DNA from 3 places in the Streptomyces sp. NPDC048370 genome. Region 2 is predicted to be linked to each of the others. Evidence: riboswitches for the same ligand, from Rfam matches in the RefSeq annotation. Region 2 holds a riboswitch; each other region holds the start of a gene.

Region 1 (4,246 bases), on a different contig from region 2:
CGCGGTCGGCGCTGAGTGTCATCGGTGGCCGCTCCTGCTCCGGCAAGGGACCGTCATCGGCGAGCGCTCCTGCTCCGGTACAGGACGAGGACGAAGGCCGGCACGCCCACGAGCGAGGTGACGACCCCGACCGGCACCTCCTGCGGTTCGAGGACGGTACGGGCGAGGGTGTCGACCCAGACGAGGAAGACCGCTCCGCCGAGCGCGGTGACGGGGAGCAGCCGGCCGTGCCCCGGGCCGACGAGGGCGCGTGCGGCGTGCGGGAGCACGAGGCCGACGAAGCCGATCGCGCCGGCCGAGCTGACGAGGGCGGCGGTGAGCAGGGCGGTGGCGCAGAGCAGGACGAGCCGGGCGCGGGCCACCCGTACCCCGAGCGCGGCCGCCGCGTCCTGGCCGAAGGCGAAGGCGTCGAGCGTACGGGCGTGGCCGAGGCAGACGGCGAGCACGGGCACGAGGACGCCGAGGCAGAGCCGTACGTCGGTCCAGCCGGCGCCGCCGAGGGAACCGAGGAGCCAGAAGAGGACGCCCCGGGTCGTCTCGGCGTCGGCGGAGGTGACGACGACGAAGGAGGTCAGCGCGGAGAACAGCTGCATGGCCGCCACACCGGAGAGGACGACGCGGTCGGTCGTCCCGCCGAGGACGTGGCTGAGCAGGAGCATCGAGGCGAACGAGCAGAGCGCGCCGACGAAGGCCCCGGCGGACACGGAGAGGACTCCCCCGCCGACGCCGAGGACGACGACCACGACGGCCCCGGTCGACGCTCCGGAGGAGACGCCGAGGACGAAGGGGTCGGCGAGCGGATTGCGCAGCAGCGACTGCATCACGGCGCCGCAGAGCGCGAGTCCGGCACCGCAGACGGCGGCGAGGAGCGTGCGCGGCAGCCGCAGGTTCCAGATGATGCCGTCCCTGATCGGGCTGAGCCCCGAGGCTTCCCCGCCGAGGTGGGACGCGACGACGGACAGGACGTCGCCGACACCGATGTCCGCGGGACCGATGGTGACGGCCACCGCGAGGGAGAGGACCAGCGCGACGCACCCGGCGGCGAGGTAGGGAAGCGTACGGCTACGGGGAGGAGCACCAGCACCACTAGCAGTACTGGTACGCGTACGGGTACGGGTCATCGGGCGGGGCGGTGGCGGCGCAGGCCGGCGGCGAGCTGCTCGATGCCCTCGACGGTACGGATCGTCGGGTTCATGGCCTGCCCGCTGAGGACGACGTACCGCTTGTTCCGCACGGCGTCCATCGTCTTCGTCACCGGGTGGGACTCCAGGAACTCGATCTTCTTGGCGGCGCTCTCCCCCGACTGCGCCTTGCGCGTCAGGTCTCCGATCACGAGGACGTCGGGATCGCGGTCGGCGACCGCCTCCCAGCCGATCTGCGGCCACTCCTCGGTGGTGCCGTCGAAGACGTTCTTCACCCCCGTCTCGCGGGTGATGACACCGGGCGCCCCGCAACAGCCCGCCATGTAGGGGGACTCGGAGTCGGAGAACCAGTAGAGGACGCTGACACCGCCCGCGTCGAGCCCCTCGGTGGCCTTCGTGACGCGCGCCTTGAGCTGCGCGACGAGCCGCTCGCCGCGCTCCTCCACGCCGAACACCCGGGCCAGGTCCCGGACTTCGCCGTAGACGACGTCCATGGTCAGCGGCTCGGTGCGCTTGCCGTCCCCGCCGCCGCTGTTGTCCTTGCCCTGGCAGTCGGACGGGGAGAGGTAGGTGGGGACGCCGAGTTGCTCGAACTGCTCGCGGGTGGCCACCCCGCCCTTGGCGAGGGTGGAGGCGAACGAGGCCGCCACGAAGTCGGGTTCGGTGTCGAGGACCTTCTCGAAGGAGGGGTAGTTCTCGGCGAGGCGAGGCACGCCGGACGCTGCCTTCTCCAGGCCCTTCATCACCGGGTCGGTCCAGGTCGCGGTCCCCACCATCCGGTCGCCGAGACCGAGGGAGAGCATGATCTCGGTGGTGCCCTGGTTGAGCGATACGGCCCGGCGCGGGCCGCCGCCCTTGACCTCCACCTTACGGCCGCAGTTCTCGATCGACTGCGTACGGCCGGAGGGCGACCCACCCGCCGTGCCCTTGCCCCCGCCTCCGCCACCACCGCCGCAGCCGGTCAGCAGCAGGGCTCCGGAGAGGAGCAGGGTGAACGTACGGGTGGCGGGGCGGGCGAGGGCCACGGGACTTCCTCGGCGTCGAGGGCCCATACGCGGGGCCCGTGTCGTACGGATCCGCCAGCAGGTCTTCGGACTCGGGATCATCCGGACGGAGCGCCTTCCCGGACCGGTTCCCCGGTCCAGTGGCTTCGTGCCCCGCCCGTCACCCTCACCGCTGCGCGTCAGCTCCGGATTCGCACCGGATTCCCTGACTCCGTACGTCACGCACGTGAGTTCGACTGGCTAGCGCAAGCTACCACACGGGCCGAACGGCCCCTTCCGGGCGAATCGATTCAGCGGCGGTTCCACTCCTCCGCGAGGAGCCGGTAGGAGCGCACCCGGTCGGCGTGGTCGTGGGTGATCGTGGTGACGAGGAGTTCGTCCGCGCCCGTGGCCTCCCTGAGCTGTTCCAGTTGGTCGGCGACACGGGCCGGGGAGCCGACGAACTGGGTGTCGACGCGGTCGGCGACGAGCGTCAGGTCCGCCTCGGTCCAGTCGTGGTCGAGGGCCTCGTCCGGGGTCGGGAAGGCGATGGCGCCCTCGCCGGTCCGGATGCTGCGGACCCAGAGTCCGTAGCCGGTGGCCAGTTCGCGCGCGGTCTCGTCGTCCTCGGCGACGACGACGTCGGTGGAGACGCTGACGTACGGTCGGTCCAGCTCCGCGGACGGCTTGAACGCGGCGCGATAGCCCTCGGCCGCCTCCAGTACGGTCGCCGGGCTGACGTGGTAATTGGCGGCGAACCGCAGGCCGTTGCGGCCCGCGACCTCGGCGCTCGCCCCGCCGCTGCTGCCGAGGATCCAGACCTCCACCTCCGCGCCCTCGCCGGGGACGGCGTGCGCCTCGATGCCGTCCGCCGAGCGGTAGTCGCCGCGCAGGAGCGCCAGGATGTCGTCCACCTGCTCGCCGTACTCCTGGGGGCGGGCGCCCGGCTGGTGCAGGAGCTGGTGCTGGAGGCGGAAGCGCGGCGAATCGACCAGGTGCTCGAACGAGAAACGCGGCGGGATCGTCAGCCCGTTGGGGGCACGGCCGCCGACACCGCCCGGCGCGTCCCCGCCCGCAGGCCCCGAGGGTCGCCCGCCCGAGCGGCCGAGGCCCAGGTCGATGCGCCCGGGGTGCAGGGCGTCGATCAGCCCGAACTCCTCGACGGTGGACAGGGCCGTACGGTGGCCGAGCAGCACGGCCCCGGAACCGATCCTGATCGTGGAGGTCGCCGAGGCGGTCAGCGCCAGCACGACGGCGGGCGAGGCCCCGGCGACGCCCGGGTTGAGGTGGTGCTCGGCGAACCAGTAGCGGGCGTAGCCGAACCGCTCGGCCTGTCGGGCGAGGTCGATCGAGTTGCGGAGCGCCTCGGCGGCGGTCGAGCCGGACGAGATCGGGACGAGGTCGAGGACCCCCAGCGGGATGGCGGGCATGAACGGGTGCTCCTCAGCGGTCGGCGGAGACAGGAATGGGGGCGAGGGAGGGGGTGGGTGACTCGCCCTGGGGGTCGAGCCCGAGGACCGGGGCCCAGGGGAACGGCGGGTCGGGGATCTCCCGTCGCAGGACCGGCGCGATGTCGGACTGGAAGCGCTCCAGGGACGCGCGGTGCTGAGCATCCGTCAATCCCCCGGCATCGGCCTGCAGATGGAGCACGCTGTGCCCGAACTGCTCGTGGTACCACCGTACTTTGTCGATGATCTGCTGCGGGCTGCCGATGAGCGCCGAGCTCCGCTCGACGAAGTCCTCCAGGGTCAGGAAGACCGGCTCGACGCCCATCTGCTTCTGGAACGCGAGGTTCGCCTCGAACACCGGCCGGTACGCGGCGATCGCCTCCTGCGAGGTACGGGCGGTGTGGAAGCCGGCCGTCCCGGCGCCGACGACCGCGCGGGCCGGGTCGTGGCCGTAGTGCTCCCAGCGCTCGCGGTAGTGCCGGACGAGCGCGGCGTACGGCTCGATCGGGTGGGTGACGTTGGCGGAGAAGAGCGGGTCCCCGTATCGGGCGGCGAGATCGACGGACTCCTCGCTGGTCGCGCTGCCGTGCCAGACGCGGACGGGGCGCTGGAGCGGTCGCGGCCACACCTCGGCTTCGGTGAGCCCTGGCCGGAAGCGCGGGGCGGCGGTGAC
Region 2 (4,246 bases):
GCCCGCCGCCTCCAGGTCGTTCACCTCGTCGCGCAGGGCGAGCGCCACCTGCCGGGCGGTCTCGCCGAGCGGCTGGTCGTCGCGGACGAAGGACCAGGCGAGCATCGTGACCGGTCCCGTCAGCATGCCCTTGACCGGGCGGTGGGTCAGGGACTGCGCGTACGTCGTCCAGCGCACCGTCATCGGCGCGGGGCGGGAGATGTCGCCGGCCAGGATCGGCGGCCGGACGTACCGGGTGCCGTACGACTGGACCCAGCCGTGCTGGGTGGCGAGGTACCCGGTCAGCTGCTCGGCGAAGTACTGGACCATGTCGTTGCGTTCGGGCTCGCCGTGCACCAGGACGTCCAGGCCCGCCTTCTCCTGGAACGCGATCACCTCCTGGACCTCCGCCTTGACCCGTTCCTCGTAACCGGCCGTGTCGAGCCGGCCCGCGCGCAGGTCGGCGCGGGCGGTGCGCAGTTCGGCGGTCTGCGGGAAGGACCCGATGGTGGTCGTCGGCAGCAGCGGCAGACCGAGATGGGCGTGCTGGGCGGCGGCCCGCTCGGCGTACGGCTGGGAGCGGCGGGCGTCGGCGGCGGAGACCGCGCCGGTACGGGCGCGCACGGCCGGGTCGCGGGTGAGCGGGGACTCCGCCCGCGAGGCCAGGTCGGCCCGGTTGGCGGCCAGTTCGGCGGTGATCGCGGAGGTGCCGCGGGACAGGCCCTTGGCGAGGGTGACGACCTCGGCGGTCTTCTGCCGTGCGAAGGCGAGCCAGCGCAGGATCTGCGGGTCGATGTCCCGCTCGGCGGCGGCGTCGAGGGGGACGTGCAGCAGGGAGCACGAGGCCGCCACGTCGACCCGGTCGGCGAGACCGAGCAGGGTGCCGAGGGTCGTCAGGGACTTCGCGAGGTCGTTGACCCAGATGTTGCGGCCGTCGACCACGCCGGCGACCAGGCGCTTGCCGGGCAGCCCGCCGACAGCCGCGAGCGCCTCCAGGTTGGCGCCGGCGGAGCCGGTGAAGTCGAGCGCGAGCCCCTCGACCGGTGCCTTGGCGAGGACCGGCAGGGCCTCGCCGAGCCGGTCGAAGTACGAGGCGACCAGCAACTTGGGCCGGTCCGTGCGGCCACCGAGCTCGCGGTAGACGCGGGCGGCGGCGTTCAGCTCGGCCGGGGTGCGGTCCTGGACCAGCGCGGGCTCGTCGAGCTGCACCCACTCGGCGCCCGCGGCCCGCAGGTCGGCGAGGACCTCGGCGTACACCGGCAGCAGCCGGTCGAGGAGCGTCAGCGGGTCGAAGTCGGCGGCCACCCCGGGCGCGGGCTTGGCGAGGAGCAGATAGGTCACGGGGCCGACGAGGACCGGGCGGGCGGTCAGGCCGAGGGAGAGGGCCTCCGTCAGCTCGGCCACCTGCTTGGAGGAGTCGGCCGTGAAGACCGTGTCCGGACCCAACTCGGGGACCAGATAGTGGTAGTTGGTGTCGAACCACTTGGTCATCTCCAGCGGCGCGACGTCCTGCGTACCGCGCGCCATGGCGAAGTAGCCGTCGAGCGGGTCGGCGGAGACGGCGTCCCGGTGGCGCGCGGGGATCGCGCCGACCATCACGGTGGTGTCCAGGACGTGGTCGTAGAGGGAGAAGTCGCCGGTCGGCACCTCGTGGACGCCCGCCTCGGCGAGTCGGCTCCAGTGGGTGCGGCGCAGTTCGGCGGCGGTGGTCCGGAGGGCGTCGGCGGTGACGCGGCCCTTCCAGTACCCCTCGATCGCCTTCTTCAGTTCCCGGTGCTGCCCCTGACGGGGGTAGCCGTACACGGTGGCCCGTGCTGCCGCGGCTGCGGGCTTGGTGGTCACGGAGATCTCCTTCGCGAGATGAATCCCTGAGATCCCGGCGACGGGACGAGAGCGCGAAGGGGTGACCGACCGGACGGCCTACCTCGCGCCGTACGCGCGGGTCTCCGTCTGGTGTGGTCGCCGACCCGCCCTCGAGGTCACCGGAATGTCCGCGCACGCATGGTCCGTACGCGGGCAGATGGCAGGTCTTCGGACTCGCGGGCACGTCCTCCACGGGGGAGGACACCTAGTGGCCGTCGCTTCCCAGACCCGTACGGGTCCAGTGCGTATGACGGCGGTCGTTCCCGCTCACCGCTGCGGGGCAGTCCCGGATTTCCACCGGGTTCCCTCTTACGACGCATCCCGTCCGGCTGACGGGGCGAACCAGCTGCACCGGCCACCCTAAGGGGCTGTCCAGCGCTGTGCCGGGAGATGTCCACCATACGGATGGTGAGGTGAGACACCTTGCCGGTCCGCCCGTCGGTCCGCCCCGTCGGTCCGCCCCGTGGTTCCGGGCTCAGCCCCGGCCTGCGTACGGGTGGAAGCCCCGGCCCGTCTTGCGGCCAAGGAGACCCGCCTCCACCATCCGCTGGAGCAGCGGAGGCGGCGCGTAGAGGGGCTCCTTGAACTCCTCGTAGAGCGACTCCGCGATCGAGGCGACGGTGTCGAGACCGATGAGGTCGGCCAGCTTCAGCGGGCCCATCGGGTGGGCGCAGCCCAGCTCCATGCCGGCGTCGATGTCGGCGGCGGTGGCGAAGCCGGACTCGGCCATGCGGATCGCCGAGAGCAGGTAGGGCACGAGCAGCGCGTTGACGACGAACCCGGCCCGGTCCTGCGAACGGACGACCGTCTTGCCCAGCGCGTCCGTCGCGAAGCGCTCCACGCGGGCGACCGTGTCCGGCGCGGTGTGCAGCGAGCTCACGACCTCCACCAGCGGCAGCACCGGCACGGGGTTGAAGAAGTGCAGCCCCACCACCCGGTCGGCGCGGCTCGTGGCCATGCCCAGGCGCATCACCGGGAGCGAGGAGGTGTTGGTCGCCAGGACGGCCGACGGGTCCTCGACGATCTTGTCGAGGCGGGTGAACACCTCGGTCTTGGCCTCCGCGTTCTCGACGACGGCCTCGATGACCAGCTGCCGGTCGGCAAGCTCCTCCAGATCGCCGGTGAAGACGATCCGGGCGAGCGCGTCCCGCGCGGCGGCCGGCTCCAGCTTGCCCCGCCGAACCGCGCGGTCGAGCGATGCGGTCACCCGCTCCCGCGCGGCCCGGGCGGCCACGGCGTCCGTCTCGCAGACGATCGTGTGCCGTCCGGCCCGCGCGCAGACCTCCGCGATGCCCGCCCCCATCTGGCCGCCGCCGACCACTCCGACGCGGGTGATCTCGTCGGCGTCGGCGATCGCGGCACCCGTGCTCTCGGCTTCCGCGATCGCGGCACCCGTGCTCTGGGAGCCCGTGATCCCGGCGCTCATGAGCGGGGCTCCGCGTGGCGCACGAGGTGGCGGGAGTAGGCGTCCGGGGTGAAGAAGAGCGGCAGTTCGCCGCTGAGCGCGTTCCGTTCGAAGAGCGCCCGCACCTCCTCCACCGGGGCCCAGGGGTACGCGGCGCCGAGCGCGGCGAGCTCCTCGTCGAGGAGTCCGACGACCGTCTCCCGGTCGATCAGCCGGTGCCGTACCCACTGCCAGATCTGGACGCGGGCGATCTCGGCGGTCGCCGCGTCCTCCATGAGCCCGTCGAGTGCGACGGCACCCTGACCGCGCATCCAGGCCGCGAAGTAGCCCAGGGCGACCGCGATGTTCGTGCGGATGCCCTCCGGGGTGGGCGGTCCGCTGATCCGGCGTACCGACAGCAGGTCCGCCGGGGTCACCTCGACGTCGTCCCGTGTCCGGTGGATCTGGTCCGGGAGGTCGCCGAGCACGCCGTCGAAGACCTCGCGGCAGACCGGGACGAGACCGGGATGGGCGACCCAGGAGCCGTCGAAGCCGTCCTCCGCCTCCCGCTCCTTGTCGAGCCGGACCTTGGCGAGCGCGGCCTCGTGGGCGGCGGGGTCCTTGCTCGGCACCTGCGCGGCCATGCCGCCGATGGCGTGCGCGCCCCGCTTGTGGCAGGTGCGCACCAGGAGTTCGGTGTAGGCCCGCATGAACGGCGCCGTCATGGTGACCTTCGCCCGGTCGGGCAGGAGGAAGTCGGTGCGGTGGCCGAAGGTCTTGATCAGGCTGAAGAGGTAGTCCCAACGGCCCGCGTTGAGACCGGAGCTGTGCTCGCGCAGCTCGTGGAGGATCTCCTCCATCTCGAAGGCGGCGGTGATCGTCTCGATGAGCACGGTGGCGCGGACCGTGCCCCTCGGGATGCCGAGCAGCTCCTGCGCCAGCAGGAACACGTCGTTCCACAGCCGGGCCTCGTACCGGTTCTCCAGCTTCGGGAGGTAGAAGTACGGGCCGTGGCCCGCG
Region 3 (4,246 bases), on a different contig from region 2:
GCTGCGCCCGGTCGAAGGCGCGGACGAACGCCGTGGCGCCCAGCCCGGCGAGCGAACGCCAGGTCGCCGCCCGTGTGGTCAGCCCGAGGCGGGCCGCCTGCGCCTGTCGGATTTTGGATATTGAATCCAAAAGAAGAAAGCTGATCCGGTACATCACCAGCGCCACGTCCACCACGGGCGCCGGCACCCTCGCCCGTACCAGGCGTGGCAGCACGTCCGAGACGGGCGTGGTGAAGGCGAACAGCAGCACGCCCAGGGACGCGGACGAGGTCCGCAGCAGCAGCTCACCGGCACGGATCGGACCGTCCTGCGCGAGCACGACGAGACCCCGGTCCCCGCCGACCTCGAACAGGAGCGGGATCGCCCCCGTCACACAGAAGCCCAGCGGGATCCGGAACGCGCGCCACAGCTGACGCCCCGGCACCCCCGCCGGACCGAGCAGGACGCCCAGGGTGGCCGCCGCGACCAGGACGGCACCGGGCCACGGCGGCAGAGACACCGCGCACAGCGTCAGACCGAAGCCGAGTACAGCCTTCTCGCACGGGTGGCGGCGGCGCCAGCGACTGCTGTGCGCCGCCGCGTCGATCGGCAGCACCGGCGGTTACTCGTCGCCGGACGCCGACCGCAGCGCCTTCGCCTCGGCGCGAGCCTCGCCCTGCTTGCGGCCCTTGTGCACGCCGAAGTAGTACGCCAGCACGCCGGCGCCGAGCGCCGCCTGCAGGGCGAAGAGCGCCGACTCGATCTCGCCCGAGGCGGGCTCGTAGAGCGGGCTGAACCACGGCTCGTAGTCGGGAGCGATCTCGGTGATCGCCGTCTCCGCCTCGGCGTCGGCTCCGGTGAACGGCTCCTCCTTGTGGTCGCCGAGGCCCAGGACCAGCGGCAGCACCGCCAGCGCCGCGACGACGAGCAGGATGAGGGAGTTGATCTTCGCGTTCCGGCTCATCAGACGCTCGCCTCCGCGGTGTCGGCCTTCTTACGGGACGGGAGCAGGACGCCGAGCCGGGTCAGGTCCCCCTTGCTGGACTGCGTCAGCAGCCGCATCACGAGCACCGTCAGCAGACCCTCGCTGACGGCGAGCGGCAGCTGCGTCACCGCGAAGATGGAGCCGAACTTGGCGAGCGCCCCGAGCACACCGCTGCCCGGGTCGGGAAAGGCGAGCGCGAGCTGGACGCTGGTCACGCAGTACGTCGACAGGTCGGCGACGAACGCGCCGAAGAACACGCTCACCATCAGCGGCACGTCGAACCGGCGCAGCAGCCAGTACATACCGAACCCGGCCCACGGCCCGACGATCGCCATCGAGAACACGTTGGCGCCGAGCGTGGTGAGCCCGCCGTGCGCGAGCAGCAGCGCCTGGAACAGCAGGGTGATCGTGCCCAGGACCGCCATCACCGGTGGACGGAACAGGATCGCGCCCAGACCCGTACCGGTCGGGTGCGAGCAGCTACCCGTCACCGACGGGATCTTGAGCGCGGACAGGACGAACGTGAACGCCCCGGCCGCACCGAGCAGCAGCGTGGACTCGGGGTTGGACCTGACCTCGCGGGTCAGCGCGCGGACGCCGTGGACGACGAAAGGAGCGGACGCGACGCCCCAGGCGGCCGCGTGCACAGGGGGCAGATACCCCTCGGCTATATGCATGGTTGGGAGACCCTCTCCAGCACCTCGTGGATGGACAACGCACCTTGGCCGGTCTCCTGGCTGACGGGTCATGCCGCCGCGGCTCCGCCTTCCCACACCCCCGCGGTCTCCCGCGGCGGTCCAGTGGCTTCCCCGAAAGAGGGATGGAGCCGGACTTCCCGATCACAGTGGCGAGGGCCGCACCGGTACCGCACCGGTTTCCCGTACACCAAGGCGCTGTGACATTAGTGGGTTGACCAGGTACATCACAACACGGGTGCGCTCCCGGACGGTGTGTGACAGATCTCCCGCGCGCCCCCCGACCGCTCCTCGTCCCGTCTGGCGCGCGTTCACTCCTTCCGGTACGTGTACGCCTCGGCCGCGGCGGCCGTCACCGCGTCCAGGTCCCCGCCGGCGCTCGCCGTGACGAGCGCGGCGACGGCGCCCTCGACGAACGGGGCGTCCACGAGCCGCGCCCCCTCCGGCAGCTCGTCCCCCTCGGCGAGGAGTGCCTTGACCGTGAGGACGGCGCTGCCGAGGTCGACGAGGAGGGCGACCCCGGCACCGCCGTCGACCGCCTTCGCCGCCTCGACGATCCGCTCGGAGCTGGTGCCGAGACCCCCGTCGGGGGTGCCTCCGGCGGCGGCGACCGGCGCGGTCGCCCCACCGCCCGCGAGCCCCCGCGCCAGGGCGGCGACGGAGTCGGCCACGGCCGCGCTGTGCGAGACCAGCACGATGCCCACCTGACCGGTCATGCGGCGGCCACCTCCGCGAGCGCGGCGATCAGCAGCGCCGACGAGGTCGCCCCGGGGTCCTGGTGCCCGACGGAACGCTCGCCGAGGTAGCTCGCCCTGCCCTTGCGCGCCCGCAGGGGTACGGTCGCGAGGGCCCCGGCCTCGGCCGCGTCCCGGGCGGCGGCGAAGGAGTCGCCGAGCGCCTCGGCCGCGGGCACGAGCGCGTCCAGCATCGTCTTGTCGCCGACCTGGGCCCCGCCGAGCTGTCCGACGGCGGCGACCCCGGTCGCCAGCGCGGCCGCCAGATCCTGCCGCGTCACCGACTCCGCCTCGCCGAGCGCCTTGCCGGTGCGGCGCAGCAGCGTCCCGTACAGCGGGCCGGAGGCGCCGCCGACGGTGGAGATCAACTGCCGCCCGGCGAGGACGAGTACCGCCCCCGGTGTCGCGGGCGGCTCCTTCTCCAGCACCTCCGTCACGGCGGCGAAGCCCCGCTTCAGGTTGGCACCGTGGTCCGCGTCGCCGATCGCCGAGTCGAGCTCGGTGAGGCGCTCGGCCTCTCGCTCGACGGCGGCCGCGGCCGTGGCCAGCCAGCGGCGGAAGAACGCGGCGTCGAACTGGTTCGTCTCGGACATCCCTCTCACCGACCCCAGCGCAGGGCGGCCGTCTGCACGGGCGCGTCCCAGAGTCGCAGCGTTTCCTCGTCGGCCTGGCAGAGCGTCACCGAGCAGCCCGCCATGTCGAGCGAGGTGACGTAGTTCCCCACCAGCGTGCGCGCGACGGGCACCCCGCGCTCGGCGAGGACCCGATGCACCTCGGCGTTGAACCCGTACAGTTCGAGCAGCGGCGTGGCCCCCATGCCGTTCACCAGGGCGAGGACCGGGCCGGACGGCCGTAGATCCTCCAGTACGGCGTCGACGGCGAAGTCGGTGATCTCGCGCGAGGTCATCATCGCGCGCCGCTCACGTCCCGGCTCGCCATGGATCCCGATGCCCAACTCCAGCTCACCCTCAGGCAGTTCGAATGTAGGGCTGCCCTTCGCGGGCGTGGTGCAGGCGCTCAGCGCCACACCGAAACTCCTCGACCGCTCGTTCACCCGCCGCGCGATCGCCTCGACCCGCTCCAGCGGCGCGCCCTCCTCGGCGGCGGCCCCCGCGATCTTCTCCACGAAGAGCGTCGCCCCGGTTCCGCGGCGCCCGGCCGTGTACAGACTGTCCGTCACCGCCACGTCGTCGTCCACGAGCACCTTGGCGATCTGGATGCCCTCGTCCTCGGCGAGTTCGGCGGCCATCTCGAAGTTGAGGACGTCGCCGGTGTAGTTCTTGACGACGAACAGCACCCCGGCCCCGCTGTCGACCGCGGCGGCGGCCCGCACCATCTGATCGGGCACCGGCGAGGTGAACACCTCACCAGGACAAGCGGCCGCCAACATCCCGGGCCCCACGAACCCCCCGTGCATCGGCTCATGCCCGGACCCACCCCCGGACACCAACGCCACCTTCCCGGCGACGGGCGCGTCCCGCCGCAGCACGACACGGTTCTCGACATCGACGGTGAGCTCGGGATGCGCGGCGGCCATACCGCGCAGCGCGTCGGCGACGACGGTCTCCGGGACGTTGATCAGCATCCTCATGGGTACCTCCTGGTGAGATTAGCAGGCGGGTCGCTGAGCAGGGTTTTTGCAGGTCAGGGCAGGTGAGGCGCATTGTTGATCTTGGCGGTCCTCGGCGGCGAGGGGCGGTTCTGGGCGGTACCGATGCTGAGCAAATGCTGAGTTTCCTGACGTGGCGTCAGCCCTGGGTCGAGTGAACGAGCTTTGCGAATGCGCATCATGGCGCAATTATCGACGCGCGGTCGAGGGTGCGCACCGGTGCGTCCTCGGTCGGATCCGGGTG

What was found. Region 2 has a riboswitch for cobalamin ahead of metE (5-methyltetrahydropteroyltriglutamate--homocysteine S-methyltransferase). Riboswitches for the same ligand answer to the same signal wherever they lie in the genome.
Region 1: it holds a riboswitch for cobalamin, as region 2 does, so the genes downstream of both, ACGFYP_RS13890 (ABC transporter substrate-binding protein) here and metE (5-methyltetrahydropteroyltriglutamate--homocysteine S-methyltransferase) in region 2, are expected to answer to the same signal.
Region 3: it holds a riboswitch for cobalamin, as region 2 does, so the genes downstream of both, ACGFYP_RS05415 (energy-coupling factor ABC transporter permease) here and metE (5-methyltetrahydropteroyltriglutamate--homocysteine S-methyltransferase) in region 2, are expected to answer to the same signal.

Annotation. Positions count from the first base shown of each region.
Region 1 covers NZ_JBICYI010000005.1:178,086-182,331, forward strand. Annotated here, with positions in the region: gene ACGFYP_RS13880 (ABC transporter ATP-binding protein) at 1-22, opposite strand, end outside; gene ACGFYP_RS13885 (FecCD family ABC transporter permease) at 54-1,121, opposite strand; gene ACGFYP_RS13890 (ABC transporter substrate-binding protein) at 1,118-2,194, opposite strand; cobalamin riboswitch at 2,206-2,402, opposite strand; gene ACGFYP_RS13895 (LLM class flavin-dependent oxidoreductase) at 2,437-3,555, opposite strand; gene ACGFYP_RS13900 (LLM class flavin-dependent oxidoreductase) at 3,569-4,246, opposite strand, start outside.
Region 2 covers NZ_JBICYI010000001.1:613,745-617,990, reverse strand. Annotated here, with positions in the region: gene metE (5-methyltetrahydropteroyltriglutamate--homocysteine S-methyltransferase) at 1-1,821, opposite strand, end outside; cobalamin riboswitch at 1,984-2,204, opposite strand; gene ACGFYP_RS02595 (3-hydroxybutyryl-CoA dehydrogenase) at 2,318-3,268, opposite strand; gene aceB (malate synthase A) at 3,265-4,246, opposite strand, start outside.
Region 3 covers NZ_JBICYI010000002.1:352,139-356,384, reverse strand. Annotated here, with positions in the region: gene cbiQ (cobalt ECF transporter T component CbiQ) at 1-595, opposite strand, end outside; gene ACGFYP_RS05420 (energy-coupling factor ABC transporter substrate-binding protein) at 602-943, opposite strand; gene ACGFYP_RS05415 (energy-coupling factor ABC transporter permease) at 943-1,641, opposite strand; cobalamin riboswitch at 1,670-1,897, opposite strand; gene ACGFYP_RS05410 (PTS-dependent dihydroxyacetone kinase phosphotransferase subunit DhaM) at 1,971-2,375, opposite strand; gene dhaL (dihydroxyacetone kinase subunit DhaL) at 2,372-2,986, opposite strand; gene dhaK (dihydroxyacetone kinase subunit DhaK) at 2,992-3,984, opposite strand.